Regions from separate parts of the Cellulomonas sp. KU4C genome, predicted to be linked through region 3. Evidence: riboswitches for the same ligand, from Rfam matches in the RefSeq annotation. Region 3 holds a riboswitch; each other region holds the start of a gene.

Region 1 (7,299 bases), 520 kb from region 3:
CACCTCGCGGTCCGCACCGGACGCGGCGACCTCCTCCGGGGACAGCGGCCGCGTGGCCCACCCCTGGTCGGTCGCGGTCGCGAGCGCGTACCGGTACCCGAACGCCACCTGGAACAGCCAGAAGAAGTGGAAGTACCCGTAGTTCAGCACGAGCGCCTGCGTCGGGCTCACCTGCCGCGACACGTTCTTGCGTCCCCAGCCGAAGAAGATCACTGCCACCCCTGTCGTCGACGGCCGCGGCCGGCGCCGCGCCGGGGCGACCCTAGCGGGATCCCGACCGCGGCGGCTCCGCAGTCACCCGCGCGGCGGCACGCACCCGCACGGCGCGCACCGGCCGGCTCAGCGCGCCGCGACGTCCTGGAACGCGCGCACCGGCGACCCGTCGACGTCCACCGCGAACCGCAGCACCGCCCCACCCAGGCGCTGCTCCGTGTTCGGGGGACCGGGCAGGGCGTCGCCGCCCGTCCCGGACCCGCCGGTCGACGCCGTGGTGACGAACAGGTCGCCGGACCCGGGCGCGCCGAACCCCGCGCACGTGACGTTCGGCGTCGGCACCGCGTACGCGCCGCGCGGGGTGCCGTCCGCGTCGAACCGGAGCACGTGCCCGCCGCCGTACAGCGCCACCCACAGCCCGCCCTCGGCGTCGACGGTGGTGCCGTCCGGACGCGGCCCGCCGTCCGCGAGCGCCAGGAACGGCTCCGGCGTGCCCGGCACCCCGGTTCCCCCGTCGTACGTCGCCCGGTAGACCACGCGCGTCCAGGTGTCGGTGAGGTAGAGCGTCCCGCCGTCGGGGCTCCACCCCAGGCCGTTGCCGATCCCCACACCGGTGAACGGCGTCTCGACCCGCAGCACGCCCGGCCCCGCGTCCGGGTCCGGGTCCGCGACGACCCGGTGCACCACGCCGTCCCCGGCGACACCGGCGCGGGGCATCGTCGTGATCCAGAGCCGCCCGGCCCCGTCGCACGCGCCGTCGTTGAACCGGTAGTCCGCGGGCATGCCGTCCGGTCGGGTCAGCGGACCGAGCCGGGTGCCGTCGTGCACGCCGAGCCCGTCGGCGGTGGCCAGCAGCAGCCCGCCCGACGCGGCCGGCCACGCGAGGCCCACCGGCGACGGGGTGCTGAGGACGCCGTCCCGGTCGGGGTCGGCGTCCGCCCAGCGGTGCACGGCGCGACCGTCGATGTCGACCCAGACGAGCGTCCCGGTCCGGGCGTCCCAGAGCGGGCGCTCGCCGAGCTCCCGCGCGCTGGTCGCCCACCACCTCCCCGTCGGTCCGGGCCCCCGTCGTCAGGTCGCGGACGTCGAGGCGGTCGCGGGCGGCGGGACGGGGCAGCGTGGACAGGTCGACGGGAGTCATCCCCCGCACGATGGCACGGGCTCGGCGGTCCCGCGCCTCAGACGCCCGACCAGGCGGTGAGCTTCTCCGGGTTGAGCACGATCCACACGTCGACGACCGCCCCGGCCGCGACGCCGACGGACACCACGCCCAGCAGCAGTCCGGCGTGCCGCAGCAGGAGCACGGGACCGTCGACCGACGCCGCCGGCTCGAGTGCCGCCCCGGGGTTCTTGGCCAGCACGCCGAGCAGGAACCGGGCGACCCGGTCCGCGCCGACCACGGGGCGGCGGGCGGCGGACACGTGCCCGCCGCCGTCGGCCCGCAGCTCGACCGCCGGGTCGAGCAGCGCGACGAGCGCACCGAGGTCACCGCCGGTGGCCGCTGCGGCGAACGCGCGGGTCACCTCCGCGTGCGCGGCGGGTGCGGTGTCCAGGGCCGGGTGCGCGTGCACCTTGCGGCGCGCGGACGTCGCGAGCTGCCGGGTCGCCGCGGACGACCGGCCGACCACCTCCGCGATCTCCGCGAACGGCGTGCCGAACACGTCGTGCAGGACGAACGCCACCCGCTCGGCCGGGGTCAGCCGCTCGAGCACGACCAGCAGCGCGCTGCCGACCGCCTCGTCGAGGGTGACCCGGTCCGCGGGGTCGACCGCCGGCGCGCCCGCGAGCGGCGCGGCGCCGGGCAGCGGCTCCGGCAGCCACTCCCCGACGTACCGCTCGCGGCGTGCCCGGGCCGAGCCGAGGACGTCCAGGCACACCCGCCCGGCCACGCGGGTCAGCCAGGCGCGCGGGGACACCACGGCCTCGCGGTCGCGCGGGTCCATGCGGTACCAGCGGACGTAGGTCTCCTGGACCGCCTCCTCGGCGTCCGCGAGCGTGCCGAGCATCCGGTAGGCCAGGGCCAGCAGGTGCCGCCGCTCGCCCTCGACCGCGGCCACGAGGGCGTCGTCGTCGGTCACCGGCTCAGCGTGCCCGAGCGGCGAGCCAGGTGGCCAGGGTCGTGGTGGCGGTCCGGACCGCCACCCCGGCGTCGGGCGCGTCGGACGGCACCAGCGCACCGGGCGTGCCCCCGGTGCCGAACGGGTCCGCCGCGGGGTCGACCTGCACCTCGCGGGGGTCGCCGGCGGCGGTGAGCACCCGGCGGACCCAGACGTCGGTGGGCATCCGCTCCGGCCCCGCGACGTCCACCCGACCCGCCTGTCCGCCCGTGCCCGTCGCCAGGTCCGCGAGCACGTCGACCACGTCGTCCACCGCCACGGGCCGCACCACGTCGGCCCCGACCCGGACCCGTCCGTCGACGGTGCCCTGGTCCGCCACCGCGTCGGCGAACTCGAAGAACTGCGTCGCCCGCAGCACCGTCGTCGGGACGTCCCCGGCCACCGCCGCCCGCTCCTGGGCGACCTTCGCCGCGAAGTACGGGTTGCCCGGCACCCGGTCGACCCCCACGACCGACAGCAGCACCGACCGCCGCACCCCGGCGCCGGCCGCGGCGTCCGCGATGTGGACCGCCGACGCCGGGAAGAACTCGCCCGCCCGGGTGAAGTCGGGGGTGTTCGTCGCGTCCACGACGACCTCCGCCCCGGCCACCGCCGCGGCGAGCCCGGCACCCGTCCACGTGTCCACTCCGGTGCGGCGCGACGCGGCCACGGCGTCGTGCCCCCGCCCGCGCAGCACGGTCACCAGCCGCGCCCCGACCAGTCCTGCTCCCCCGACCACCACGATCCGCATGTCCGGTCCCTCCGTCGTGCGGGCCCGGCGGGCCCGCTCACCCCCTGGACGACGCAGCGGCCCACGATGTGAGCGGGTGTGACGCGCGCCACCACTACGTGACGCGTCAGGGGCACTGGACGCCCCGCCGGAGCCGCCCTACTGTGGCCGCACCATCCAGAGCGACCGAGAGACCTGGCTCGACGACGTCGCAGCAACCCCCCTCCCCGTGAGGGTGTGGGTGCTTCCGCCAGGTCCGATGGAGCTGACGATGAGCAGTCACGACGTACCCGTGCACCCGCACGACCTCGACCACCCGCGCGCCGCCGTGGTCGACGGCCTCGGCGCCGTCGACCGGCCGACCGTGTCCTTCGAGCTGTTCCCGCCCCGGAACCCCGACGCCGCGCCGCGGCTGTGGTCGACCGTGCAGCAGCTCGCCGCCGTCCGGCCCGACTTCGTCTCGGTCACCTACGGCGCGTCCGGCAGCACGCGGGACACCACCCGCGCCCTCGTCCGCCGCCTGCTGCGGGAGACCTCGCTGAACCCGATCGCCCACCTCACGTGCGTCGCCGCGTCGCGGGAGGACCTGGCCGCGACCGTCGAGGAGTTCCTGGACGAGGGCGTGCGGTCGTTCCTGGCGCTGCGCGGCGACCCGCCCGCCGACGGCTCCTGGGCCCCGCACCCCGACGGCCTGCCCACCGCGGCCGCCCTGGTCCGCCTGCTCCGCGAGGTCGAGGCCCGTCGCTGCGCGAGCAGCCCCGCGCAGGCGGTCCGCGCCGCGACCCGGCACCTGTCCGTCGCCGTCGCGGCGTTCCCCCGGGGCAACCCCGGAGCCGGCAGCACGCGGGAGCAGGACGTCGCGGCGCTGCTGGCCAAGCAGGAGGCCGGCGCGGACTTCGCGATCACCCAGGTGTTCTACGACGCCGCGTCCTACCGCGAGCTGCTGGAGCTCGCCCGCGACGCGGGCGTCACGATCCCGGTGATCCCGGGGATCATCCCGATGACCGACCCCGCCCGGCTGCGCCGCGTGGCCCAGCTGACCGGGGTGCCCGTCCCCGCGGACGTCCTGGACCGGCTCGACGCGTTCGACGGCGACGACCCCGCGGACGTCGCGCGGCGGCACCGCGTGGGCACCCGGCTCGGCGTCGACCTCGCGCACGCCGTGCTCGACGGCGGCGCGCCGGGGATCCACCTCTACACGTTCAACACCCACGGCCCCGCGCTCGACCTCCTCGAGGGCGCCGGCCTGGGTGGCGACGGGCCGCCCGCGCGCGCCGCCGTCGCGACCGACGACCACCTGACCCCTGTCCCCACCACCTGAGGCGAGAGATGACCGAGCAGACCCACCCCTTCCCGTCCGGCACCGTCCTGGGCTACCCGCGCATCGGACCCCGCCGGGAAGCTGAAGAAGGCCCTGGAGGCGTTCTGGGCCGGCCGCGCGAGCGCCGAGGAGGTCGAGGCCACCGCCGCGGACCTGCGCCGCCGGACCCGCACCCGGCTCGCGGAGCTCGGGCTCGACACCCGGCTCCCCGCCATCCCGAGCGCGTTCTCCTTCTACGACCAGGTGCTCGACGCGACCGCCGTGCTCGGCGCCGTGCCGGAGCGGTTCGCCGACCTGGCGACCGACGGCGCCCTGGACCTCGCGGGCTACTCCACGGTGGCGCGCGGCCGCGGCGACGACCTGCCGCTCGAGATGACCAAGTGGTTCGACTCGAACTACCACTACCTGGTCCCGGAGATCGGCCCGGCGACGGCCTTCCGGTACGCGAGCGACCGCCCGGTGCGCGAGTTCGCCGAGGGCCTCGCCGACGGCGTGCTGACCCGACCGGTGCTCGTCGGACCGGTGACGTACCTGGCGCTCGCGAAGCCCACCGAGGACGCCCCCGAGGGCTTCCACCCGCTGGACCGGCTCGCCGACGTGCTGCCCGTGTACGTCGAGCTGCTCCGCGACCTCGCGCGGGCCGGCGCGACCTGGGTGCAGCTGGACGAGCCGGCGCTGGTGTCCGACTCCACGGGTGTGCCCGCCGACCGCCTGCTCGCCGCCGCGGCGGAGGCGTACCGCGTGCTCGCGACCGACCTGCCCGCCGCCGAGCGGCCCGCGGTGCTGGTGGCCGCCCCGTACGGCGACCTGCGCGACGCGCTGCCGGTGCTCGCGGCCACCGACGTCGAGGGCCTGGCGCTCGACCTCGTCCGCGGCTCCGTCCCGGCGGGACCCGTCCCCGGGCTGGCGGGCAAGGTGCTGGTCGGCGGCGTCGTCGACGGTCACAACATCTGGCGCGCGGACCTCGACGCGGCGCTCGGCGGCCTGGAGCGGCTGGAGGGCCTGGGCGCCCGCCAGGTCGCGGTCGGCACGTCCACGTCGCTGTTCCACGTGCCGCACGACGTCGAGGACGAGCCGCAGCTCGACCCGACGCTGCGGTCCTGGCTCGCGTTCGCCGACCAGAAGACCGTCGAGGTCGTCACGCTCGCGACCGGCCTGACCGAGGGCCGCGAGGCCGTGCACGCCGAGCTGCTCGCGGCCGCCGACGCGCGCCGCTCGCGTGCCGAGGCGCCCGGCGTGGTCCGGCCCGAGGTCCGCGACCGGCTCGCCGGCCTGTCCGCCGACGCGTTCCGCCGCGGCGACTTCGAGACCCGTCGCGCCGCGCAGGCCGAGCGGCTCCGGCTGCCGGCGCTGCCGACGACGACGATCGGCTCGTTCCCGCAGACCCCGGAGATCCGGCACGCCCGCGCCGCGTTCACGCGGGGTGACCTGACCACCGAGCAGTACGAGGACGAGATGCGCGCCGAGGTGCGCCGCGTCGTCGAGCTGCAGGAGCAGATCGGCCTGGACGTGCTGGTGCACGGCGAGCCCGAGCGCAACGACATGGTGCAGTACTTCGCCGAGAACCTCGACGGGTTCGCGGTCACCCGCAACGGCTGGGTGCAGTCGTACGGGTCGCGCTGCACCCGGCCGTCGATCCTCTGGGGCGACGTGTCCCGCCCGGCGCCGATCACCGTGCCGTGGACCACCTACACCCAGTCGCTCACCCCGAAGCCGGTCAAGGGCATGCTCACCGGCCCGGTGACGATCCTCGCCTGGTCGTTCGTCCGCGACGACCAGCCGCTGGCCGACACCGCCAACCAGGTCGCCCTGGCACTGCGCGACGAGATCGCCGACCTGGAGGCCGCGGGCACCGCGATCGTGCAGGTCGACGAGCCCGCCCTGCGCGAGCTGCTGCCGCTGCGCGCCGACGACCACGCCGCGTACCTCGACTGGTCGGTGGCGTCGTTCCGGCTCGCGACCGCGGGGGTGCGCCCGGACACGCAGATCCACACGCACCTGTGCTACTCGGAGTTCGGCGAGATCTTCGCGGCGATCGACGGCCTGGACGCCGACGTGACGTCCATCGAGGCAGCCCGGTCGAAGATGGAGATCCTGGCCGACATCGCCAGCGAGGGCTACCCGCGCGGCATCGGCCCCGGCGTCTACGACATCCACTCCCCGCGGGTGCCGTCCGAGGCCGAGGTGACCGAGCTGCTGGCGGCGGCGGTGCGCGTGGTCGACCCCGCCCAGCTGTGGGTCAACCCCGACTGCGGTCTCAAGACCCGGCGCTACGCCGAGGTCACCCCGTCGCTGGAGCACGTGCTGGCGGCGACGCGCACGGTCCGCGCGTCGCTGGCGGTGCCGACCGCCTGACCCGGTCCCGCCGACGCGCCGCGGCCCCGGTCCCCCGTCGTGGGGGCCGGGGCCGCGGTCGGTGGGCCGACAGGTCGGTCGGCCGTCAGCCGGCCGCGTGCTGCGGGGTCTCGCTGCCGGCCTCGATGGTCGTCTGCGCGGATCCGGTCGCGACCTCGATGCGGCGCGGCCGGGCCTCCTCCGCGACGGGGATCGTCAGCGTGAGGACGCCGTCCGCGTAGGACGCCGAGATCGCGTCGAGGTCCAGGCCCCGGCCGACGGTGAGCTGCCGCGCGTAGGTCCCGACCGGGCGCTCCTTGGCCAGCCACTGCACGCCGTCCTCGGTGCGCGCGGTCCGCTGCGCCCGGATCGTCAGGGTGCGGTCGTCCACGCTCACGTCGATCGAGCCCGGGTCGGCACCCGGCAGGTCGACGTGCAGGACGTAGTGGTCGCCGGCGCGGTACAGGTCCATCGGCATCGAGGCCGACGCGCGCTGCGCACCGAGCACCTGCCCCATCAGGCGGTCCATCTCCTGGAACGGGTCGAATCGCGTAGCCACAGCCCGTCACCTCCCTCACGAGCGTGGTCCCGGGCGGTCCGGGACC
Region 2 (7,299 bases), 2.4 Mb from region 3:
GGGCTGCGCCGCAGGACGTCGGCGGGCAGGGCCACGTCGGCGACCAGCTCGCGCACCCGGTCGGCGCGCTCGGCGCGGCTGCCGACGCCGTACGCGCGCAGCGGCTCGGTGATGACCTGCTCGACGGTGAACCGCGGGTCGAGGGACGCGTACGGGCTCTGGTAGACGACCTGGAACCCGCGCCGCAGCCGGCGCAGCGCCTCGCCGCGGGCGGCGGTCACGTCGTCGCCGCGGAACAGCACCCGGCCGGACGTCAGTCGCTCGAGGCGCAGCGCGATCCGGGCGGTCGTGCTCTTGCCCGACCCGGACTCCCCGACGAGCGCGTACGTCCGGCCCCGCTCGACGCGCAGACCGACCCCGTCGACGGCCACGACCGACCGGGCCGCCGCGCCGCGCGGCAGGGCGAACTCCTTGCGGACCGCGTCGAGCTCCAGGACCGGCGCGGCGGGCCCGGGGTCCACCGGTCCGGGATCGGCCGCCGCCACGGGCACCCGGACGTCGGTCGCCACCAGCCGCCCGCTCGCCAGGCTCGGCGCGGCGGCGATCAGCCGACGCGTGTACGGGTGCTGCGGCGCGCGCAGCACCTCGGCCGCGGGCCCCTGCTCGACGACCACGCCCTGCTCGAGCACGACGATCCGGTCGGCCCGGTCCGCCGCCACGCCGAGGTCGTGGGTGATGAGCAGCAACGCCGTGCCCCGGTCCCGGACGAGCGTCTCGAGGTGGTCGAGGATCCGCCGCTGCACCGTCACGTCCAGCGCGCTGGTGGGCTCGTCGGCCACGACCAGCCGCGGGCCCGCCGCGATCGCGATGGCGATGAGCACGCGCTGCCGCATCCCGCCGGACAGCTGGTGCGGGTACTGGCGCGCGCGGGCGGCCGGGTCGTCGATGCCGGCCTGCTCGAGCAGCGCGACCGCCCGCTCCCGGGCGGCACGGCGCCGCGCGAGCCCGTGGACGACCAGCACCTCGGCGACCTGGTCACCGACGCGCTGCACGGGGTTGAGGGACACGGTCGGGTCCTGCGGCACGAGGCCGACCTCACGTCCCCGGACGGCCTGCCACTCGCGCTCGGTCAGGTCGGAGACGTCCCGGCCCGCGAGGCGGATGGTGCCGCCGGTGACGGCGCCGCCGCGGGACAGCAGGTGCAGCGCCGCGTGCGCGGTCGTGCTCTTGCCGGACCCGGACTCGCCCACCAGGGCGACGACCTCCCCGGGCCGGACGACCAGGTCGACGCCGCGCACCGCGCGGTACGTGCCGCCGTCCGCCCGGTAGCCGACCTCCAGCCCGGTGATCTCGAGCACCGGGGTGCCGGGAGCACCCGCCGCGACGGGCGGGGCCTCCTGCTGCAGCTGGGTCACTGGTCCTCTCCCGTCGTCTCGAGGGCGCGCGCGACGCGGTTGGCGGCCAGCACCACCGCGACGATCACGAGCCCGGGCAGGGTGGTCAGCCACCAGGCGGTGGCGAGGAAGTCGCGGCCCCCGGACACCAGCGACCCCCACTCGGGCGTGGGCGGCGGGGTGCCGTAGCCGAGGAAGCTCAGCGCGGACACCGCGAGGACGGCGCCGCCGAGCTCGAGGGCGATCAGCGCGAGCACCGGCCCGGCGGAGTTCGGCAGCACGTGCCGGCCGAGCACCGCGTACCAGCGCGAGCCGGACGCCCGGGCGGCCTCCACGTAGACCGACGTGGACGTGCGCAGCACCTCGGCGCGCATCACGCGGGCGAACGTCGCGACCGCGCCGACGCCGACCGCGACCGCGATCTTCGTGGACCCGGTGCCGAGCGCGGTGATGATCGCGAGCGACAGCAGGATGCTCGGCACGGCGAGCAGCACGTCGACCAGGCGGCCGACCACGTCGTCCACCCAGCCGCGCAGAAACCCGGCGAGCAGGCCGAGGGTCGACCCGACGACGAGCCCGACGAGCACGGCCAGCACGGTGGTGCGCAGGGACAGCGACGCGCCGTGCACCACGCGGGTCAGCACGTCGCGGCCGAGGTGGTCGGTGCCGAGCACGTGCGCGGCCGAGGGCGGCTGCAGCCGGTCGGCGGGCACACCGGTCAGGGGGTCGCCGGACGCGAACACGGTCGGCGCGGCGGCCCAGGCGGCGACCAGCAGCAGGACCAGCCCGGCCAGCACCAGGCCGGGTCGGCGCACCAGGTACCGGGCCGCACGTCGCGCCCACGGGCCGGCCGCGCGGGCGCCGCGCACCCGGCCGTGCCGGATGATCGAGCGGGCGTCCTGCCGGTCGGCGATCTCGATGGTGGTCATGCGGGCACCGCCTCTCGGGAGACGCCCCGCGACTCGATGCGGGGGTCGAGAACGGGGTACAGCAGGTCCACGACGAGCGTGGTTACCACGAACACCAGCGCCGACAGCGACACGATCGCGAGCACCACGGGCACGTCCTGGGTGTTGACGGACTGGACCGTCAGCCGGCCGAGCCCCACCCGGGAGAACACCGTCTCGGTGACGACGGCCCCGCCGAGCAGCGCCCCGACCATCACGCCGAGCATCGTGAACGCGGGGATCGCCGCGTTGCGCAGCGCGTGCCCCAGGTGCACCCGGAGCCGGCCGGCGCCCTTGGCCCGGGCGGTCTCGACGTAGGGCTCGCCGAGCGTCCCGCGCAGGCTGCGCGACAGGACCTGCGCGAGCTGCGCGCCCGGCGGGACCGCGAGCGTCACCGCCGGGAGCACGAGGCTCTGCCAGCCGGCGTTGCCGATCGCGGGGAGCAGACCCGCGCGGAACGACACCCACTGCAGCAGCACCAGGCCGACGAAGAACGTGGGCAGCGCGACGCCGAGCGGCGGCAGCGCGGACAGCACCTGGCGCAGCGCCCGGCTGCGCGGCAGCACGCTCGCCACGGCCAGCGCCGTCCCGCCGAGCACCGCGAGCACCAGCGCGGCGCCGGTCAGCTTCAGGGTCTCCGGCAGCGCCTGCGCGACGAGCGAGCCGGCGGGCGCCCCGGACTGGTACGACGGCCCGAAGTCGAGCCGGACCGCGTGCAGCAGCGCGTCGCCGTACTGCACCAGCAGGGGCCGGTCGAGGCCGTAGCGGGCGCGCAGGTCGTCGAGCAGCGCCGGGTCGACGTCCTGCACCTCGCCCCCGGCGCCGGCGGCCAGGGCCGCCGGGTCACTCGGGAGCAGGTACAGCACGAAGAACGCGAGGGTGAACGCCGCCCAGAGCACCACGAGGCCCTGGGCGGCGCGCCGCAGGAGGTAGCGACCCATCAGCTCGCGTCGACCCACGCGTCGTAGAAGTCGATCCGGCTGGACCCCTCGAACGCCAGCCCGTGCACGCGGTCGGCCGCGGCGATGGTCGTCGAGAGCTCGTAGACCGGGATCGCGTGCCCCTGCTCGATCAGCAGCCGGGACGCCTGGGTGACGAGCTCGGCGCGCTCGGCCGGGTCGGTGGCGGCCGCGGAGCGGTCGAGCAGGTCGTCGACCTCCGAGGGGGTCCGCTTGTTCACGTTGCGGGCGTTCGCGGAGAACACCGAGCGCAGCACGTCCGGGTCGGACCGCGTGAGGTTGTAGTAGTCGAAGTCGAAGTCCCCGTCGGCCTTGATCGCCGTGGACTCCGCGATCTCGACGTGCTGCAGCTGCAGGTCGACCCCGATCTGGCGCAGCTGCTGCTGCACGAGCTTCCAGCGGCGCCGGGTCCTGCCAGAACGTCACGGTGGTGGACAGCCGCCGGCCGTCCTTCTCGCGGATGCCGTCGTCGCCGAGCTCCCAGCCGGCGTCCTCGAGCACCTCGACGGCACCGTCCGGGTCGTAGGCCAGGTCGTCCGCGAGGGACTCGTACAGCGGCGTGGAGTGGGACAGCACGGCGGTCGCCGCCTGGTCCCGCTCGGTCAGCACCGTGTCGACGATCTGCTGCCGGTCGATGCCCTTCGAGATCGCGACGCGGACCGCCTCGTCGGACGCCAGGGCGCTCGACTCGTTCGGGAACAGCTGGTAGGCCACGCCGGGGTTGGCGCGCTGCTGCAGCCAGAACCCGTTGCCGTCGAACTGCGGCTGGTCCACCGCGGCGATCGCGGCCGTCGCGTCGATCTGCCCGGACTGGAGGCTGCCGGCGCGGACGGAGGACTCGGGGATGACCTGGAACGTGACGGTGTCGAGGTAGGCCTCGCCGGTGTGGTCGTCGGCCGCGGAGCCCCAGGCGTAGCCGGGCACCTTGGTCAGCACGACCTCCTGGTCGGGCGTGTACGACTCGACCGCGAACGGGCCGGACCCGATGTAGTCGCCGGCGCAGCGCTCCTCGGGCGTCAGCGCCGCGGACGCGGGCGACAGCAGACCGAGCGAGAACGTCGACGACGCCTGGAGGAACTGCGCGCTCGGGGCGGCGAAGTCGACGGTGACCGTCAGCGGGTCGACGACCGTCGTGCCCTCGTAGCCGACGAGGTACTGCGAGCCGAGCGACGCGGTGGCGCCCAGCGCGACGATCGCGTCGAAGTTGGTCTTGACGGACGCGGCGTCGACGGGGGTCCCGTCCGCGTAGGTCGCGTCGTCGCGCAGGTGGAACGTGTAGCTCGACGCGTCGTCGTCGACCTCCCAGCTTCTCGGCGAGCCACGGGACGATCTCGCCGGACTCCGGGTCCTGCGCGGTGAGCGAGGCGACGGTCTGCCGGGCGACGGCGATCGCGTCGTTGTTGCCGACCTGCTGCGGGTCGATGCACCGGGAGTCGACGGTGATGGCGAACCGCAGGTCGCCGCCGGCGACGGGTTCGGCGGACGCGGCCGCGTCGGTGGCCGCGCCCGTGCCCGTCGACCCGCCGGAGCAGGCCGTCAGCAGCAGCGCGGTGGTCGTCAGCGCCGCGGCGGCCGCAGCGGGGCGGGTGGCGCGTCGCGAGGGGGAGGTGGTCATGCGTGCACTCCTGGTCGTCACCGGCCGTGGCCGGGGTGGGGCGCCGGCCGGGGCGCGCGGGGGCGCGCTCCGGCGTGTCGTCGCCGTGCTTACCCGGTCCGCGGTCGCGGTCGGGTCAGGTCGTTCCCGGAGCACCCCGTCACGTCGAAGGGTTGCTGGCCAGCAAGCCGGGCCTGCGCGCTGGCGCTCGTCACCTGGGGGTGAGGGAACCCGCGGCGGCGGACCTGGTCAAGGAACCGCCGCGGGTTCTCACATCGCGGATCTTCGTGTGGTGGCCGGCGGGGTCACGCCGCGGTGAAGCCCGCCGCGCGCCGCGGGTCGGCCTCGGTCCACAGGTCGGACTTCACCTCGGCGCGCACCAGCGGCACGACCTCCTCGGCGAACCGGCGCAGCACGTCCTCCTGCTCGGCGGGGTCGAGCAGGTGGTTCACGGACACGGACTGCAGCACGTGCCCGTACGACCGGTGGTAGTCGAGGATCTTCTCGGCCACCCGCTCCGGGGAGCCCACCAGCGCGGGACCCCGCTCGACCGCCTCCTCGAGGGTCCGGAAGCTCGGCGCCCGCCCGACGGCGTCCGCCCCGTAGCCGCGGCGCGCGGCCGCGTCGACCTGACCCTGGTAGAGCGGCCGGTACTGCCGCACCGCCGCCTCCGTGGTGTCGGCGAGGAACAGCCCGCCCGAGCCCGACCCGACGTGGGCGTGCGCCGGGTCGTGCCCGTGCGCCGCGTACCGCTCGCGGTAGTGGTCGATCAGCACCTGGTAGTTCTCCCGCGGTTGCAGGGCGTTCGCGGTCACGATCGGGTCGCCCCACCGCGCCGCGAGCTTCACCGCGAACCGCGACGTCGCCGAGCCGTGCCAGATCCGGAACGGCCCCGCGTACGGCCGGGGCAGTGTGGTGGCGTGCTCCAGGCGGTGCCGGTGCCGGCCCTCCCAGGTCACGTCCTCCTCCGAGAGCAGCAGGCGGAGCAGCTCGTAGTTCTCCGCCAGGTACTCGTACTGCTTGTCGATGTCCAGGCCGAGCAGCGGGTACTGCAGCACCTCGTTGCCCTTCCCGATCACGATCTCGAGCCGGCCCCGGGACAGCTGGTCCACGGTCGCCAGGTCCTCCGCGACGCGCACCGGGTCGAGCAGCGCGAGCACGGTGACGCCGGTCGACAGCAGGATCCGGCTGGTGGACGCCGCGATCGCCCCGAGGATCACGGTCGGCGCCGAGGACAGCACGTCGCCGGCGTGCCGCTCCCCCACGGCGAACGAGTCGAACCCGATCTCCTCGGCCAGGACCGCGTGCCGGACCGTCCGCGCCAGGCGGTCCGCCGGGGGCACCGCCGCGCCCGTGACCGGGTGCGGCGGGTTGAACACGATGTCGAGCAGCTGGAACCGCACGCCCCCGGCCCCCTCAGGCGGCGACGGCGGCGGCCGCGCGGTCCCGGGCGGCGACGCCCTCGCGGACCAGCGGGATGACGTACCGGCCGAAGTCGACGGCGTCGTCCAGCAGGTCGTAGCCGCGGGCCGAGATGATCCGCACGCCCCGGTCGTAGTACGCCAGCAGCGCCTCGGCGACCTGCTCGGGCGTGCCGACCAGCGCGTTGGAGTTGCCCGCGCCGCCGGTCGCCCGCGCGGTCGCGGTCCACAGCACCGAGTCGAACCGCTCGCCCTGCGCCGCGATCTCCAGCAGCCGCTGCGACCCGGCGTTCTCCGGCGCCGTGACCGGGTGCCGGTTGCTCAGCACGCCCCCGAGCGCCGCCTTGCGCGCCTCGATCGCGTCGAGCACCCGGTGCGCCTTCTCCCAGGCGAGCTCCTCGGTCGGGGCGATGATCGGCCGGAACGCCGCGTGGATCCGCGGCGGGGTGGTGCGACCGGCGGCGGCGGCCTCGGCGTGCACGCGGTCGATCTGCTCCTGGGTGCGGTCCAGCGGCTCGCCCCAGACCGCGAAGATGTCCGCCTCCGCGGCGCCGACCCGGAACGCCGCGTCCGAGGACCCGCCGAACGAGATCGTCGGCACGTGACCCTCGGCGGGCTTGGTGTCGAGGTGGAAGTCGTCGAAGTCGTAGAACCGGCCGTGGTGGTCGAACGCCTCGGTGCTGGTCCACGCCCGCTTGAGGATCTGGATGTACTCCTGGGTCCGGGCGTAGCGCTCGTCCTTGGTGAGGGTGTCGCCCTCGCGCTGCTGCTCGTGGTCGTTGCCGCCGGTGATGACGTGCACGGACAGCCGGCCGCCGGACAGCTGGTCCAGGGTGGCGAACGTCTTCGCCGCGTAGGTCGGGTAGGACACGTTCGGCCGGTGCGCGAGCAGCAGCTCGATCGACTCCAGCCGGGCCGCGGTGTACGCGGCGAGCGCGGCGGGCTCGGGGCCGGACGACCCGTACGCGAACAGGACGCGGGTCCAGCCGTTGTCCTCGTGGGCCCGGACGATCCGCTCCAGGAACGCGGGGTCGAACGGACGGG
Region 3 (7,299 bases):
GTCGCGCACCGCGCCGCCGCCGGCCAGGTACGGCGTCCCCGCGTCCAGCCAGTCGCGGCGACCCACGAGCGCGCCCGCCCCGAACGGCGCGTACGTCTTGTGCCCGGAGAACGCGACGTAGTCCACGCCCGACTCCGCGAGCGAGAACGCCCGGTGCGGGAGCAGCTGCGCGCCGTCGACGGCCACGCGCGCCCCCGCCTCCTGCGCGAGCGCCACGACCGACGTCAGCGGCAGCGCCTCCCCGGTCACGTTGGACGCGCCCGTGAGCGTGACCAGGGCGTACGGACGGCGCGCAAGCTCGTCACGCAGCGCGACCAGCGTCGCGGCCACGGTCGGCGCCGCGGGCAGGATGGTCGCCGTGCGACCCGTGTCCCGGAACGCGCTGACCCAGGGCAGCAGGTTCGCGTGGTGCTCGACGTCCAGCACCAGCACCCGGCCGCCGTCCGGCACGCAGCCGGCCAGCAGGTTCAGCGCGTCGGTGGTGTTGCGGGTGATGACGGCGACGTCGTCGGGGCGCGCGCCGACGAACCGGGCGACGGTCGCCCGGGACGACTCGTACAGCGCCGTGGACACCTGCGACAGGTACCCGGCGCCGCGGTGCACCGACGCGTACAGCGGCAGCACCTCGACGACCCGCGCCGCGACGGCCTCGAGCGCCGGCGCGGACGCCGCGTAGTCGAGGTTCGCGTACGTGACGGACCGGCCGTCGACGAGCGGCACGCGGGTGTCGGCGCCGACGACGGGCAGCAGGGCGCGGTCGGGCGCCTCGGTCGTGGCACAGGTGGCGGTGGTGGCGACGGACATGGGACTACCCCCGAGAGGAATCGGTGGGGGCCCGGGTACGGCCGGGTCACCCCGCGCTTGCCGGCCACCGAACGGTGGACGGCCAGGTCGTCACCCGGGGCACCCCGCCGCGGAGGGAGGGTTGCCGGCCAGCAAGCCGGGGCTCAGTGCTGGCACTCATGACCTGCCCCGAGGATAGGGAGCGCCCGCCCGGACGTGTCAACACCTGTCCACCCTGCGACCCGGGTGAAGCACCCCCGCGGCGGCATGGCGTAGCATCGCCGCACCATCCAGAGCGGCCGAGAGATCTGGCTCGTCGACGCCGCAGCAACCCGCGGTCCTGTGCCCCGTGCACGGGGCCGGCCGAGGGTGCTTCCGCCAGGTCCGATGGAGGAGACGCATGACCGACACCGACGACCGCCTGCGCTACCGGCTGCTGACGGGACCCGACGACCGCTCGTTCTGCGAGCGGGTGAGCGCGGCCCTCGCCGAGGGCTACGAGCTGCACGGCGGCCCCGCCGCGACCCACGACGGCGAGCGCGTCATCGTCGCGCAGGCCGTGGTGCTGCCCGCCGCCGCGACGCCCGCGGTGCGCCCGCTGTGAGCGCGCAGCACGGACACGGGGACGGGCCCGGCTACGCCGGCGACCTCACCCCGCAGGAGGCCTGGGACCTGCTCGCGTCCGACGAGCGCGCCGTCCTGGTCGACGTCCGCACCGAGGGCGAGTGGCAGGGCATCGGCGTCCCGGACACCGCGGACCTCGACGCGCAGGACCGGACCGCGTTCGTCCAGTGGACCGACGCGTTCGGCCGCCCCAACCCGACGTTCCTCGACGAGCTCGCCGCCGCCGGGATCACCGCCGACGAGCCGCGCCCGGTCGTGTTCCTGTGCCGGTCCGGCGTGCGGTCCGTCGCCGCCGCGACCACCGCCACCGCGGCGGGCCTGGGTCCGGCGTACAACGTGCTCAGCGGGTTCGAGGGCGACGTCGGCCCCGACGGGCAGCGGGGCCACTGGGGCTGGCGCGCCGCCGGCCTGCCGTGGCGGTCCGCGTGACCGCGCCCACCCCCGCTCCCTCTCCCGCGCCCGGCCCCGGCGACTGGCAGGACCCGCGGTTCCCCCGCGACACCCTGCGCCCCGACACGCTCGCCGTGCGCGGCGGCCAGGTCCGCACGGCGTTCCAGGAGACCTCCGAGGCGCTCTTCCTCACCCAGGGCTACGTCTACGACCGCGCCGCCGACGCCGAGGCCGCGTTCGCCGGCGAGGCCGACCGGTTCCTCTACTCCCGGTACGGCAACCCGACGGTGTCGACGTTCGAGGAGCGGCTGCGGCTGCTCGAGGGAGCCGAGGCCTGCTACGCGACCGCGTCCGGCATGTCGGCGGTGTTCACGGCGCTGGCCGCGCTCGTCCGGTCCGGGTCGCGCGTCGTCGCGGCGCGCGCCCTGTTCGGGTCGTCGGTCGTCATCTTCGACGAGATCCTCGCGGGCTGGGGCGTGCGCACCGACTACGTCGACGGCCACGTCCCGGAGCAGTGGGAGGCGGCGCTGTCGACGCCCGCGGACGTCGTGTTCTTCGAGACCCCGTCGAACCCGATGCAGGACCTCGTCGACATCGCCACGGTCAGCCGGCTCGCGCACGCGGCGGGCGCGGTGGTCGTCGTCGACAACGTGTTCGCCACCCCGGTGCTGTCGAAGCCGCTGCAGTTCGGCGCGGACGTCGTCGTGTACTCCGCGACCAAGCACATCGACGGCCAGGGGCGGGTGCTCGGCGGGGCGATCCTCGGCACCGACGCGTTCGTGCACGGCCCGGTGCAGACCCTGATCCGCAACACCGGCCCGTCGATGAGCGCCTTCAACGCGTGGGTGCTGCTCAAGGGCCTGGAGACGCTGTCCCTGCGCGTCCGGCACCAGACCGCCTCCGCGCTGACGCTGGCCGGCTGGCTCGAGCAGCACCCGGCGGTCGCGCAGGTCCGCTACCCGTACCTGCCGTCGCACCCGCAGCACGCCCTGGCGCTCGCCCAGCAGGACGGCGGCGGCACGGTCGTCACGTTCGACCTGCGGGTTCCCGAGGGCGCGACGCCGGACGTGGCGAAGAAGACGACGTTCGGCGTCCTCGACGCGCTGCGGGTCATCGACATCTCGAACAACCTCGGCGACGCGAAGTCGATGGTCACGCACCCCGCGACCACCACGCACCGCAAGCTCGGCCCGGCGGGCCGCGCGGCGGTCGGCATCGCGGAGTCCACGGTCCGCCTGTCCGTCGGTCTCGAGGACCCCGCCGACCTCCGCGACGACCTCGCCCGGGCCCTCGACCACCTGACCTGACCGGGCCACCCCCGAGCCGGCCTCCGGTGGAGTGGTCCTGACCGACACGCTCGGCGTGCCGAGCAGGATCACTCCACGCACCCGGGTCGGGCCCCTCGGGGGTGGCCGCCCGGGGTCAGGCCACCAGGGACCGGAGGTCCGCGGCCGCGGCCGGGCCGCCGGACAGCGGGTGCAGGACCACCCCGTCGACACCCGCGCGGCGGGCCAGCTCGCGGACCTCGGCCACCAGGCGGTCGCCGGTCGTCACCACCCGGGTCGCGGCGGGCGACCAGCCCAGCCCGGCGAGCGCGTCCAGGTACTCCAGCTGCGACCGCTTGCGGCGCGCCGTGACCTCGTCGGCGGCCACGACGACCTCGAGGTCGAGCAGCACCCGCACGTCCGCGCGGTCGCGGCCGGACGCGGCGACGGCATCGTCGACCAGCGCGGCCACCCGGGACAGCGCCCCGACGGACGGCACCGCGACCGAGAACTCGAGCCGGACGACGTCGGCGTGCACGCCGGCCAGGGCGATCGCGGACTCGGAGCCCGGCCGGGACTCGACGGTCCGGACGCCGTAGTCCGGGGCCAGGACGTGGATCGTGGGCTCCGGCCCGGCGGGCGGGAGGGGCGCGGCGGCGAGCGGCGTGGGTGCGGGCGCCGGCAGCGTCGGGGTCTCGGCGGGCAGGGCCGGCGGCAGCGGCCGCAGGGCGGCGCGGTGCCGGCGGGCCGGGGCGGGCAGGTGACGGGTGGCGACCGCGAGCGCGCGGTCCAGCACGGGCTGAGCCTGAGACATGACGGGGTGTCCTCGACGGGTGAGGCGGGGTGCGCAGCGAGGGCCGTGGCGGCCGCGGGCGCGCGGGGTCGTCAGCTCAGCGACAACACACCCGGGTCAGGAACACGCGGGAACGGTACCCCGCGCCCGGTGCCCCCGACCACGGCCTGTCCACATCCCGGTCCCCCGTGTCAGGAGACGAGCGCGCGCATCACCGAGGTGAAGAACCGCAGCCCGTCCGTGCCCGAGCGCGGGCCGCGGGCGCCGTCCGGACCGAAGCCCGCCTCGACCGCGTGCTCGGGGTGCGGCATCAGGCCGACGACGTTGCCGCGGGCGTTGCTGATGCCCGCGATGTCCCGGCGGGACCCGTTGGGGTTGCCGTCGGTGTAGCGGAACACCACGCGGCCCTCGCCCTCCAGCTCGTCCAGCGTCGACTCGTCGGCGACGTACTGGCCGTCCTGGTTCTTCAGCGGGATCGTGATGCGCTCCCCCTGCTGGTACTCGCCGGTCCAGGCGGTGCCGGTCTGCTCGACCGTGAGCACCTGCTCCCGGCAGACGAAGTGCAGGTGGTCGTTCTTGATCATCGAGCCGGGCAGCAGGTGCGCCTCGGTGAGGACCTGGAACCCGTTGCAGATGCCCAGCACGGGCATGCCCTTGCCGGCGGCCTCGACGACCTCGCCCATGACGGGAGCGAACCGGCTGATCGCCCCGGCCCGCAGGTAGTCGCCGTAGGAGAACCCACCGGGCAGCACCACCGCGTCGACGCCGCGCAGGTCGGCGTCGGCGTGCCAGAGGGCGACGGGCTCGGCACCGGCGAGCCGCACGGCGCGGGCGGCGTCGCGGTCGTCCAGGGTGCCCGGGAAGGTGACGACGCCGATCCGGGTCATCAGGCCAGACCCCCGGAGGCGATCGTGGCGGCCGCGTCGGCCTCGGAGTCCGCGACCCGGACGACGTCCTCGATCACCGGGTTGGACAGCACCTGGGTGGCGGCCTCGGCCGCGGCGGCGAGCACCTCGGGGGTGACGGGGCCGTCGACCTCCAGCTCGAACCGCTTGCCCTGCCGGACGGAGGTGAACTGGCCGAACCCGAGCCGCGGCAGGGCGCCGGCGACGGCCTTGCCCTGCGGGTCGAGGATCTCGGGCTTGGGCATCACATCGACGACGACTCGTCCCACGGGTGGGCTCCCTGGTTCGCGGCGGGGGGTGTGGTCAGGTGCGGGCCCAGCCTACCGACCCCGCCGGGCTGCTCGGTGCGCGGCCGCGGGGCCCGGGCTCAGGCCGCGCGGACGACCCCGACGGACGCGTCGCGCCCGCTGGTCAGGTACGCCATCACCCCGGCGTTGTCGGCGCCCGCCAGCTCGGTGGCGTAACCGACCACGACGATCGCCCAGCCGCGGTCGAGCAGCGCGTCCAGCCAGTCGTCGTCGTGCTCGGCGACCAGCTCGGTCTCGTCGCCGACCCAGAGCGTCGCCCAGCCACCCGCGGCGGTCAGCGAGGCGCGGTAGTCGTCCACCTCGGTCAACCGCTCACCGGTGTGCGGACCCAGTCCGAGGGCGGACGTGAACCGGTCCAGCCGCGCGAGGGCCCCGGCGTCGCCGGACGTCGGGTGCACCACCCAGCAGGCGACGGGTCGGCCGTCACGGGGGTGGAACCCGAGCGCGGTGCGGGCGGCGAAGCCGTGCGGGGCGAGAACGCGCAGGTCAGGACTCATATGGTCGACGACGTTACGACCCGGTACCCGGCGGCACCAGGGACCGTTGGGTGGTACCACCCCGGACGACCGCCGGGCACCACCCGAACGGTCGACGCAGCCGGGTGCGGGTCCCCCGGACGGGTCACGCGCGCGCGGAGGTCGACGGGATCTCGACGGCGGACGGCGGTCGCGCCCCTGGTCGACGGGCCGGCGCCCCGGGACGATGGCCGCATGGACCTCACCCCGGACACCGCCCTCGTCGTGATCGACGTGCAGCAGGGCTTCGACGACGCCTCGTTCTGGGGCCGGCGGGACAACCCCGACGCCGAGCAGCACATCGGCCTGCTGCTGGACGCGTGGCAGGCCTCGGGCCGCCCGGTGGTCGTCGTGCAGCACACGTCGGTGTCCTCGCCCCCGCTGCTCGCGGACGCGCCGGGGCACGCGCTGAAGCCGGTGGTCGCGGACGCCCGGCCGGCGCTACTGGTCGACAAGCAGGTGAACTCGGCGTTCTACGGCACGCCCGACCTGCACGCGTGGCTGACCGCCGCCGGGATCCGCCAGCTCGTGCTGTGCGGGATCCAGACCAACATGTGCGTCGAGACCACCGCGCGGATGGCGGGCAATCTCGGGTACGACGTCGTGCTGCCGCTGGACGCGACCCACACGTTCGACCTCGCGGGCCCCGACGGCACGGTCCTGCGGGCCGAGGACCTGGCGCGCGCGACGGCGACGAACCTGCACGGCGGCGGGTTCGCGCGCGTGGTGACGACGGCCGAGGTCCTCGCGGCCGCCTGACACCACGCCCGGGTCCGCGCGGGGTGGTGTCAGAACCCCCGGTGGGTCCAGCGGCCCGCGAGCAGCGTGCCCGCGACGGGCATGTCCCGGAGCACCGGCGCGTGCAGCGGGTCCGCGTCGAGCAGCACGAGGTCCGCGGGGGCCCCGACCGCCAGGGTCAGGGGCTGCCCGTCCGTGGACGACCGCAGGGCGGTCAGCAGGTCGAGTCGCTGCTCGGGGTGCCACGGCTCGCGGCCGTCACGAGCGCGGTCGACCGCCGCCGCCACGGCCTGCCAGGGGTCGAGCGGCGCGACCGGGGCGTCCGAGCCCATCGCGAGCCGGACCCCCGCGGCGGCGAGCGAGGCGAGGGCGAACGCGCGGTCGGTGCGGCCGGCCCAGTGGTGGTCGGCGACGTCGCGGTCGTCCATCGCGTGCTCGGGCTGCACGGACGCGACCACGTCGAGCGCGGCGAACCGGGCGACGTCGGCGTCGGTGAGCAGCTGGGCGTGCTCGATCGAGCCGCGGGCGCCGCTCGCCTCGAACGCGTCGAGCGCGAGGGTGTTGGCGTGGTCGCCGATGGCGTGGATCGCGCAGGTCAGGCCGTGGCGGTGGGCGTGCGCCATCAGCGGCACCAGGTGCTCGGTGGGGACCGACAGGATGCCGTGCGCCTCCGGCCCGCTCAGCCCGGGGTACGGGTCGTGGCAGTACGCGGTCCGGGTGTTCAGCGAGCCGTCGGTGACCACCTTGAGCGGGCCCTGCTCGAGCAGACCCCCGGTGCCGACGACGACGTCGCCGGTGCGCAGCTCCTGGGCGAGCACGCCGTCGAGGTACGGCTCCCACACGCCCGCCCGGACCCGCAGGGCGTCCGAGCCCGCGGCGATCCGGCGGCGCCAGGGGCCGAGGTTCTCGGTGATCTCGAGCTCGACGACGCCGACCACGCCGCGGGCTGCCGCGGCCCGCGCGGCCTCGTCGACCCAC
Region 4 (7,299 bases), 2.4 Mb from region 3:
TCCTGGTTGGTGCCGGAGCCCACCGCGACCGTCAGGCCGGCGATGTCGGCGGCCTCGTCGATCTCGGTGATGTCGCTGCCGGCCTTGACCAGCCAGCCGAGCTCGTCGTTGCGGTACGACGAGAAGTCGAACGTCTCCTTGCGCTCCTCGGTGACCGTGACGTTCGAGATCACCGCGTCGACGTCCCCGGACTCGACGGCCAGCGGCCAGTCCGCCCACGCCTTGACCTGCAGGTCGAGGTCCTTGCCCAGCGCGTCCGCGACGAGCTGCGCGATGTCGGTCTCGTTCCCGATCGGCGTCTGGTCGTCGTCGGCGAGGAACGCCAGCGGCGCGACGTAGGCGCTGACCGCGACCGTGAACGTGTCCTTCTCGGCGAGCTCCGGCGGGAGCAGCGCGATCGCGGCCGGGTTCTCCGCGGTGTGGATCCGGTCCTGCTCCGGCGAGGTGTTCACCTCGAGCCCCGCGGCCTGCGCGGCGGACTGGAGCTCGCTGCCGGCCTCGGCGGCGTCGGACGTCCCGCCGCACGCGGCCAGCAGGGCCAGGACCGGGAGGGCCGCGACGGCGGCTCGGACGGGTCGGCGCCGCGGGTGCGGTCGCGTCGGGGTGGTGGTCATCGTGGTGCCTTCCGGTCGAGAGGGGGTGGGAGTACGGGGGTCAGCGGACCTTGTCGAGGAACGCTCGGGTCCGGGGGTGGCTGGGCGCGCCGAGCACCTGGGCGGCGGGGCCCTGCTCGACGACGACGCCGGCGTCCATGAACACGACGGTGTCGGCGACGTCGCGGGCGAACCCGACCTCGTGGGTGACGATCACGAGCGTCGTGCCGCCGTGCGCGAGCGCCCGGATCACGCCGAGCACCTCGCCGACCAGCTCGGGGTCGAGGGCCGAGGTCGGCTCGTCGAACAGCAGCACCGACGGGCGCGTCGCCAGGGCGCGGGCGATCGCGACCCGCTGCTGCTGCCCGCCGGACAGCTGCCGGGGCCGGGCGTCGACCTTGTCGGCGAGGCCGACGCGGGCGAGCAGCTCCCGCGCCTCGGCCTCGACCTCGTCGCGGCGCCGGCCCTGCGCGTGCACGGGCGCCTCGACGACGTTCTCCAGCACGGTGAGGTGCGGGAACAGGTGGAAGTTCTGGAACACGAACCCGATCCGGGTGCGCTGGCGCAGCACGTCCCGCTCGGTCAGCTCCCGCAGCACGGGACCGCGGCGGGTCCGGCGGTGCGCGTAGCCGATCACCTCGCCGTCGAGCGCGACGAACCCGCGGTCGGGCCGCTCGAGGTGGTTCACCAGACGGAGCAGGGTCGACTTGCCGGAGCCCGACGGGCCGAGGATCACGGTCACCTCGCCCGGGCGGACCTCCAGGTCCACGTCGTGCAGCACCTCCAGGGCGCCGTAGGACTTGTGCAGCCCGTGGATCTGCAGGTGCCCGCCCGGGGCCGGGACGGTCAGCGGGACGTCGGCCGCGACCGGGGCGGGCGCGGTCCGGTTCAGCGTGGTGGTCATGCCGGGCCTCCGGTGTCGCGGGTGGGTGCGGTGTCGCGAGGGGTGGTGCGGGGTGTGCGCACGGTGCGGGTCAGGTGGCCGCGCCGCGGCAGGGCGCGCAGCCGCTGCAGGGGCGTCGGCGGGAGCGTGCGGAGGGCGCCGCGGGCGTAGTACCGCTCGAGGTAGTACTGGGCGACGGTCAGCACCGTGGTGGTCGCGAGGTACCAGATCGCCGCGACCAGCAGCAGCGGGACGACCCGCTGGTTGCGGCCGTAGATCACCCCGACCGTGTAGAAGAGCTCGCCGTACGCCAGCACGTAGACGACGGACGTGCCCTTGAGCAGGCCGATGATCTCGTTGACCGACGTCGGGACGACGGTGCGCATCGCCTGCGGCAGCACGATCCGGCGCTGCTGGCGGCCACGCGGCAGGCCCAGCGCAGCGGCGGCCTCGTGCTGGCCCTGGTCGACGCCGAGGATGCCGGCCCGGACGATCTCCGCGGAGTACGCCGCCTGCGCCAGCCCGAGCCCGAGCACCGCGGCGCCGAACTTGTCCACCACGTCGAGGGTGTCGAACGCCAGGAACGACGGCCCGAACGGGATGCCCAGCGACAGCTCCGGGTAGAGGTACGCGAGGTTGTACCAGAGCAGCAGCTGCAGGATCAGCGGCACCGACCGGAACACCCAGGAGTACGCCCAGGACACCGACCGCAGCAGCGGCGACCGGGACAGCCGCATCAGCGCGAGCACCGTGCCCAGGCCGAACCCGATCACGCCCGCCACCGCGGTCAGCCGCACCGTGGCCCACACGCCCTCGAGCACCGACGGCCAGGTCAGGTACTGCGCGACGACGTCCCACTCCCACTGCGGGTTGGTCAGCAGCGAGCTGAGCACCATCGCGAGCAGCACCGCGACCCCGGCCGTGGCGACCCAGCGACCCGGGTGCCGCGCGGGGACCACGGGCAGGTCGGCGAGCTCGGCGACGGTCGCGGGCGGCACGGCCGCCACGGGCCGGTCGACGACGGCGCTCACGGGGTCACCAGCCACTTCTCGAAGGCGTGCGGGACGACGTCGGCCGGGTACGCCGCCGGGTCGAACAGCGCGGTGTAGCCGGCCGCGAGGTACAGGCCGACGGCCTCCGGCTGCCGCGGACCCGTGGTCAGGTACAGGCGCGGGTAGCCGCGGTCGGCGGCGCGCTGCTCCAGCTCGGTCAGGACGACGCGCGCCAGGCCGCGGCGCCGGTGCTCGGCGTGCGTCCAGATCCGCTTGAGCTCGGCCGTGGGCACCGCCGGGGCGCCCGCCGCGTCACGGGTGCCGGGCCGGGCCAACAGGGCCGGGTCGCCGTGCTCGGGCTCGGTCCGGCGCCGGAACGCGCCGCCCGCGACCGGCCGCCCGTCCTCCAGCACGAGCACGAGCTCGCCGTCCGGCGGGGCGAACTCCTGCGCGCCGTAGTGCTCCAGCTCGTCGCGGAGCTGCGCGGGCGTGAGCACGCCGGTGTAGCGGGTGCTGTACTCGTGCGCCAGGCCGTCCAGCAGCGGACCCACCAGCGGGTCGTGCAGGCGCACCGCGCGCACCTGGAGGCGCGCGGGGTCGACGGGACGGTGCACGTCGGTGGGACGGTGCAGGTCGGTGGTGGTCATCGGGTCACCTCGGGTCGGGCGGAGTCGGCGAGGGCGGGCGTGCGGGAGGCACCGGCGGGCGCAGGTGCACCGGCGGGCGCAGGTGCACGGGCGGGTGCGGGTCGAGGGCGCACGAGGCCGGTCCCCTGGAGCGCGGGCACCACCCGCTCCACGAGGACGTCGAGGTCGGCCTCGGGCGAGGTCGGGCGCACCACGACCCCGTCGGCGGCACCCGCACGGACCCAGTCGACGACCAGCGCGGCGAGCTGCTCCCCCGTGCCGGCGAGCACCAGTCCCCGCGCACCCGCGCCCCGCGCACCCGGGCCCAACGCACTCGCGCCGAGGTCGGGGCGCTCCGTCGCGCGCACCAGGTCGAGCCGGGCGACGGCGCTGTCGTGGTCGTCCGCGAGGGCGACGTCCACGTCGACCAGCACCCGCACGTCGTCGGCGGGTCGCCCGGCCGCGACGGCCGCCGACCGCACCAGCGCCCGCAGGCGGCCCGCCTCGTCGGGGTCCGCGGCGGTGACGCGGGCGACGTCGGCGTGCCGGCCCGCGACCTCCGCGGACGCACCGCCGGACACGGGGACGACCACGACCGGCCGGGTGGCGTCACCGGGGCCGGGCGCCGTCCGGCCGCGGACCGCGAACCGGACGCCCTCGTGGTCGACGTGGAACCGACCCTCGGGGTCGAGCCGCACCGCGCCCACGTCCTCGGCGCCCTCCCACACGGCGTCGACCTGCCGCACCGCGGCCTCGGCGTGCGCGGCCCACACCTGCTCGTCGAGGTCGGCGCCCGGTGCCGGGGCGGACAGCTGCCACCCCGCCGACGCCCGACCGGCGCGCTGCACCCCGCGGACGGCGGCCGCGAGGTGCGCGGGCTCGACCTCGCGGTGCGGCACCCCGGCGACCAGCACCGTCCGCAGCGCGAGCGGCGCGACCCGGGCGGCCGCCACCGCGGCGTCCAGGCGGCCCGGGACCTGACGGCGGCCCGGGTGCAGCAGCAGGGCGTCGCCGAGCACGACGAGGTCCACCAGCCCGCGGTCGGCGCGGTGCACCAGGCGGGCCAGCCGCTCGCCGTCGAACGGGCGGGCCGCGACCGCACCCTGCGGCCCGTGGCCGCCGGGGCGGGCGCCGACGGCGGTCAGGTCGAGGCCGAGCAGGGCGGTCCGGCGCTCGCTGCCGGGCGGGTCGCGGTGGTCGCGACCGGCGGGTCGCGCGGTGGGGCTGGGCATGACGGCTCCGTTCGAGGGCGTCCGGGGTCGCCGGCGCGCGGCGACGCGCACCGGGACCGGTGGGACGAGCGGGTGCGCCCGGCGGGCGGGCGTGAGGTCCCCGAGGGCGGGGATGGCGGACGCGCGGTGGCGCGGGCTCGCGGTGTCAGGGCTACCGGTCGGGGCCGGGCCGGGTCACGGCCGACCGGGCGCCGACGGGTGGCGCTGCTCGCGGAGGGAGGTCAGCGACAGCGACAGCGGGCCGCGTGGGGCCCGGGCTGCGCGGCGGCACGCAGGGAGGAGGTGGTCTGCGCCACCGTGCTCCGGCTCATGCTGTCTCCTTCGTGCACCCGCCGCGGCGGGCTCGCGTGTTGCCGGCTGCCGGTCGGCAGCGGGCCTGGTCCTCACCCGGGGCACCCACCCGCGCGGGGGGTTGCCGTCCGACCAGCCGGGGCTACGCGTCGGAACTCATGACCTGCCGGGCCCCGCAGCCGGCCACCGGGGTGGTGGCGGCGACGTGATCCGGTGCCGGGGAACATACGAACCCCCGGCGACCGCGTCAACGATCCGGCCGTCCGTCTCGCATTCCGGAGCGTTGTCACGGGACGAAGGTCCCGGGCAGGACGCACGGTCCCGGATCGTGAGAAGTCGGGGTCCGGTGCTCGGTCCCGGCGCCGCGCCCTGCTACAACACCGCCGAGGTCGAGAGTCCCAGCGCCAAGCCCCGGCTGGCTGGGCAGCAACCCCACGTCACGGCGGGGTGCTCCGGGAGATGACCTGGCCGTCGGCCGGGCGCCCGCGACGTGGTGCCCGCTCCGCCGCACGGCAACCGTGATCGACACCCTTGCGAGGCACTCCATGACGTCCCGTCCCCCTGCCGTCGTCGCCGTCTCCGGCAACCCGCGCCCCGGCTCGCGCACCCTGCTCGCCGCGCGCACCGCCGCCGACCGCCTGGCCGCGCTGCTCGGCGCCGACGCGCTCGACGCGATCGACCTCGCGGAGCTCGCGGGAGAGCTGCTGGCCCCCGTCCACCCCGCCGCCGACGCCGCGCTCGCCCGCCTGGCCGTCGCGGACGTCGCGGTGGTCGCCACCCCCGTCTACAAGGCCTCCTACACCGGGCTGCTCAAGGCGTTCCTCGACCTGTACGGGCCCGACGGCCTCGCGGGCGTCGTCGTCGTGCCGCTGGTCGTCTCGGGGAACCCCGCCCACGCGCTCGTCGGCGAGGTGCACCTGCGGCCCGTCCTCGTCGAGCTCGGCGCCGTCGTCCCCACCCGGTCGCTGACCGTCACCGAGGCGCAGCTCGCCGACCTGGACGGCGTCGTGGACGCCTGGCTGCTGCGGGCCGAGCCGGCGCTGCTGCGCGCGGTCGGCGCCGGTGCGGCCCGGGGCACCGTCGGCGCCGGGGCGGTGGCCCGGTGACCGCCGAGCGCGCGGACCTGTCCGCGTTCGAGCGGCTGCTGGCCGAGCAGGACGAGCCGCAGCTCGACGCCCAGCAGTTCAAGTCCGTGTTCCGCCGGCACCCCGCGGGCGTCGCGGTCGTGGCGCTGCGGCACGAGGGCCGGCCGGTCGGGTTCACCGCGACCTCCGTCATCTCCGTGTCCGCGGCGCCGCCGCTGCTGGCGTTCTCGCTCGCGTCGACCTCGTCCTCCTGGGCCGCCGTCTCCGCCGCGCCGACGCTCGCGGTCAGCTTCCTGGCGGACCACCAGGACGACGTGTCCGCGCGGTTCGCGACCAGCGGGATCGACCGGTTCGCCGACGGCGGCTGGACCTCGCTCACCACCGGCGAGCCCGTCATCGACGGCGCCGTGTCCTGGGTCCGCGCGCGGGTCGTGCAGCGCACCCCCGTCGGCGACAGCTACCTGGTCTCCCTGCGCGCGCTCGCCGCGAGCACCGCCGAGGCCGCGACCCCGCTGGTCTACCACGACCGCACCTACCACCGGATCGGCGGCCACTCGGCCCTCTGACGCCGACCGCCGCCCGTCCCACCCGACCTCCGGAGCACCCCATGACCGTCCCCCCGCTGTTCCTCGGCCTCGACGTCGACGGCGCCGGCCACCACCCCGCGGCCGCCGCGCTGTCCGGCCTGTCCGCCGCCGGGCTCGTGTCCGGCACCCGCCTCGCCCGCACCGTGCGGCACGCGGAGCACGCCGGCCTGACGTTCGCGTCGTTCGCCGACGCCCTGCTGCCCACGAGCCCGGGCGACACCACGTCGGCACGGCTCGAGGCCGTGACCCGTGCCGCGTTCGTCTCCCGCACGACGACGGCGATCGGCCTCGTCCCCGAGGTGCCGACCACCTACCCCGAGCCGTTCCACGTCGCCGCGCAGCTCGCGGCGCTCGACCTGGCCGCGTCCGGGCGCGGCGGCTGGCTCGCCGCCGTCACCCCGGGCGACGCCGCACCCGCCGCCTACGGCCGGGCCGCCGTCGCCGACCTGGACCGCGAGGCCCGCGACGTCGTCCAGGTGGTCCGCGACCTCTGGGACTCGTGGGAGGACGACGCCGTGATCCGCGACGTCGCCACGGGCCGCTACGTCGACCGGGACCGGATCCACCGCGTCGACTTCACCGGTGCGACCTTCTCCGTCGTCGGCCCGCTCATCACCCCGCGGCCGCCCCAGGGCCAGCTCGTGGTGCTCGCCCGCGCGGGCGACGTGGACCCGGCCGGGCGCGACGGCGAGGCCCTGGTGGACGTGCGGCTCGTCGGCGGGGCGGACGTCGCCGGCGCCCGCGCCGCCGCGGCCGACGCCCGCACCGGACCCGGCGCCGCCCCGCTCGCGGCCGTCGAGGTCGAGGTCGTCCTCGACGCGGACGGCCGGACGGCCCGCGACCGCCTGGCCGAGCTTCGACGGCGGCAGCCCGTGGGCTGAGGGCGCGGCGCTGCGGCACGTCGGCGACGCCGCGGGCCTGGTCGCCCTGCTCACCGGGCTCGCCGCCGACCCCGCCGTCGCCGGCGTCCGCCTGCTGCCCGCGGTGCTCGACGTCGACCTGCCGGTCCT

What was found. Region 3 has a riboswitch for S-adenosylmethionine ahead of AC1VL8_RS02205 (DUF1737 domain-containing protein). Riboswitches for the same ligand answer to the same signal wherever they lie in the genome.
Region 1: linked by a shared signal. The riboswitch ahead of AC1VL8_RS04700 (methylenetetrahydrofolate reductase) and the one ahead of AC1VL8_RS02205 (DUF1737 domain-containing protein) in region 3 are both predicted to bind S-adenosylmethionine.
Region 2: linked by a shared signal. The riboswitch ahead of AC1VL8_RS13700 (ABC transporter substrate-binding protein) and the one ahead of AC1VL8_RS02205 (DUF1737 domain-containing protein) in region 3 are both predicted to bind S-adenosylmethionine.
Region 4: linked by a shared signal. The riboswitch ahead of AC1VL8_RS13655 (LLM class flavin-dependent oxidoreductase) and the one ahead of AC1VL8_RS02205 (DUF1737 domain-containing protein) in region 3 are both predicted to bind S-adenosylmethionine.

Annotation. Positions count from the first base shown of each region.
Region 1 is NZ_CP200322.1:990,428-997,726, forward strand. Features, by position in the region: gene AC1VL8_RS04680 (hypothetical protein) at 1-219, opposite strand, end outside; partial or broken gene AC1VL8_RS04685 (SMP-30/gluconolactonase/LRE family protein) at 340-1,221, opposite strand; gene sigJ (RNA polymerase sigma factor SigJ) at 1,392-2,291, opposite strand; gene AC1VL8_RS04695 (SDR family oxidoreductase) at 2,296-3,060, opposite strand; SAM riboswitch class I at 3,210-3,305, shown strand; gene AC1VL8_RS04700 (methylenetetrahydrofolate reductase) at 3,311-4,360, shown strand; partial or broken gene metE (5-methyltetrahydropteroyltriglutamate--homocysteine S-methyltransferase) at 4,369-6,715, shown strand; gene AC1VL8_RS04710 (Hsp20/alpha crystallin family protein) at 6,801-7,253, opposite strand.
Region 2 is NZ_CP200322.1:2,904,465-2,911,763, reverse strand. Features, by position in the region: gene AC1VL8_RS13720 (dipeptide ABC transporter ATP-binding protein) at 1-1,355, opposite strand, end outside; gene AC1VL8_RS13715 (ABC transporter permease) at 1,352-2,263, opposite strand; gene AC1VL8_RS13710 (ABC transporter permease) at 2,260-3,222, opposite strand; gene AC1VL8_RS13705 (hypothetical protein) at 3,222-3,629, opposite strand; partial or broken gene AC1VL8_RS13700 (ABC transporter substrate-binding protein) at 3,685-4,506, opposite strand; SAM riboswitch class IV at 4,936-5,050, opposite strand; gene AC1VL8_RS13695 (LLM class flavin-dependent oxidoreductase) at 5,140-6,237, opposite strand; gene AC1VL8_RS13690 (LLM class flavin-dependent oxidoreductase) at 6,251-7,299, opposite strand, start outside.
Region 3 is NZ_CP200322.1:468,785-476,083, forward strand. Features, by position in the region: gene AC1VL8_RS02200 (aminotransferase class V-fold PLP-dependent enzyme) at 1-804, opposite strand, end outside; SAM riboswitch class IV at 853-968, opposite strand; SAM riboswitch class I at 1,067-1,177, shown strand; partial or broken gene AC1VL8_RS02205 (DUF1737 domain-containing protein) at 1,184-1,372, shown strand; gene AC1VL8_RS02210 (rhodanese-like domain-containing protein) at 1,384-1,836, shown strand; gene AC1VL8_RS02215 (O-succinylhomoserine sulfhydrylase) at 1,833-3,104, shown strand; gene AC1VL8_RS02220 (hypothetical protein) at 3,220-3,876, opposite strand; gene purQ (phosphoribosylformylglycinamidine synthase subunit PurQ) at 4,047-4,742, opposite strand; gene purS (phosphoribosylformylglycinamidine synthase subunit PurS) at 4,742-5,029, opposite strand; gene AC1VL8_RS02235 (hypothetical protein) at 5,128-5,565, opposite strand; gene AC1VL8_RS02240 (cysteine hydrolase family protein) at 5,779-6,342, shown strand; gene AC1VL8_RS02245 (amidohydrolase) at 6,372-7,299, opposite strand, start outside.
Region 4 is NZ_CP200322.1:2,894,873-2,902,171, reverse strand. Features, by position in the region: gene AC1VL8_RS13675 (ABC transporter substrate-binding protein) at 1-614, opposite strand, end outside; gene AC1VL8_RS13670 (amino acid ABC transporter ATP-binding protein) at 655-1,497, opposite strand; gene AC1VL8_RS13665 (amino acid ABC transporter permease) at 1,494-2,507, opposite strand; gene AC1VL8_RS13660 (GNAT family N-acetyltransferase) at 2,504-3,115, opposite strand; gene AC1VL8_RS13655 (LLM class flavin-dependent oxidoreductase) at 3,112-4,326, opposite strand; SAM riboswitch class IV at 4,668-4,781, opposite strand; SAM riboswitch class IV at 5,005-5,101, shown strand; gene AC1VL8_RS13650 (NADPH-dependent FMN reductase) at 5,163-5,723, shown strand; gene AC1VL8_RS13645 (flavin reductase family protein) at 5,720-6,268, shown strand; gene AC1VL8_RS13640 (LLM class oxidoreductase) at 6,310-7,170, shown strand; gene AC1VL8_RS13635 (hypothetical protein) at 7,274-7,299, shown strand, end outside.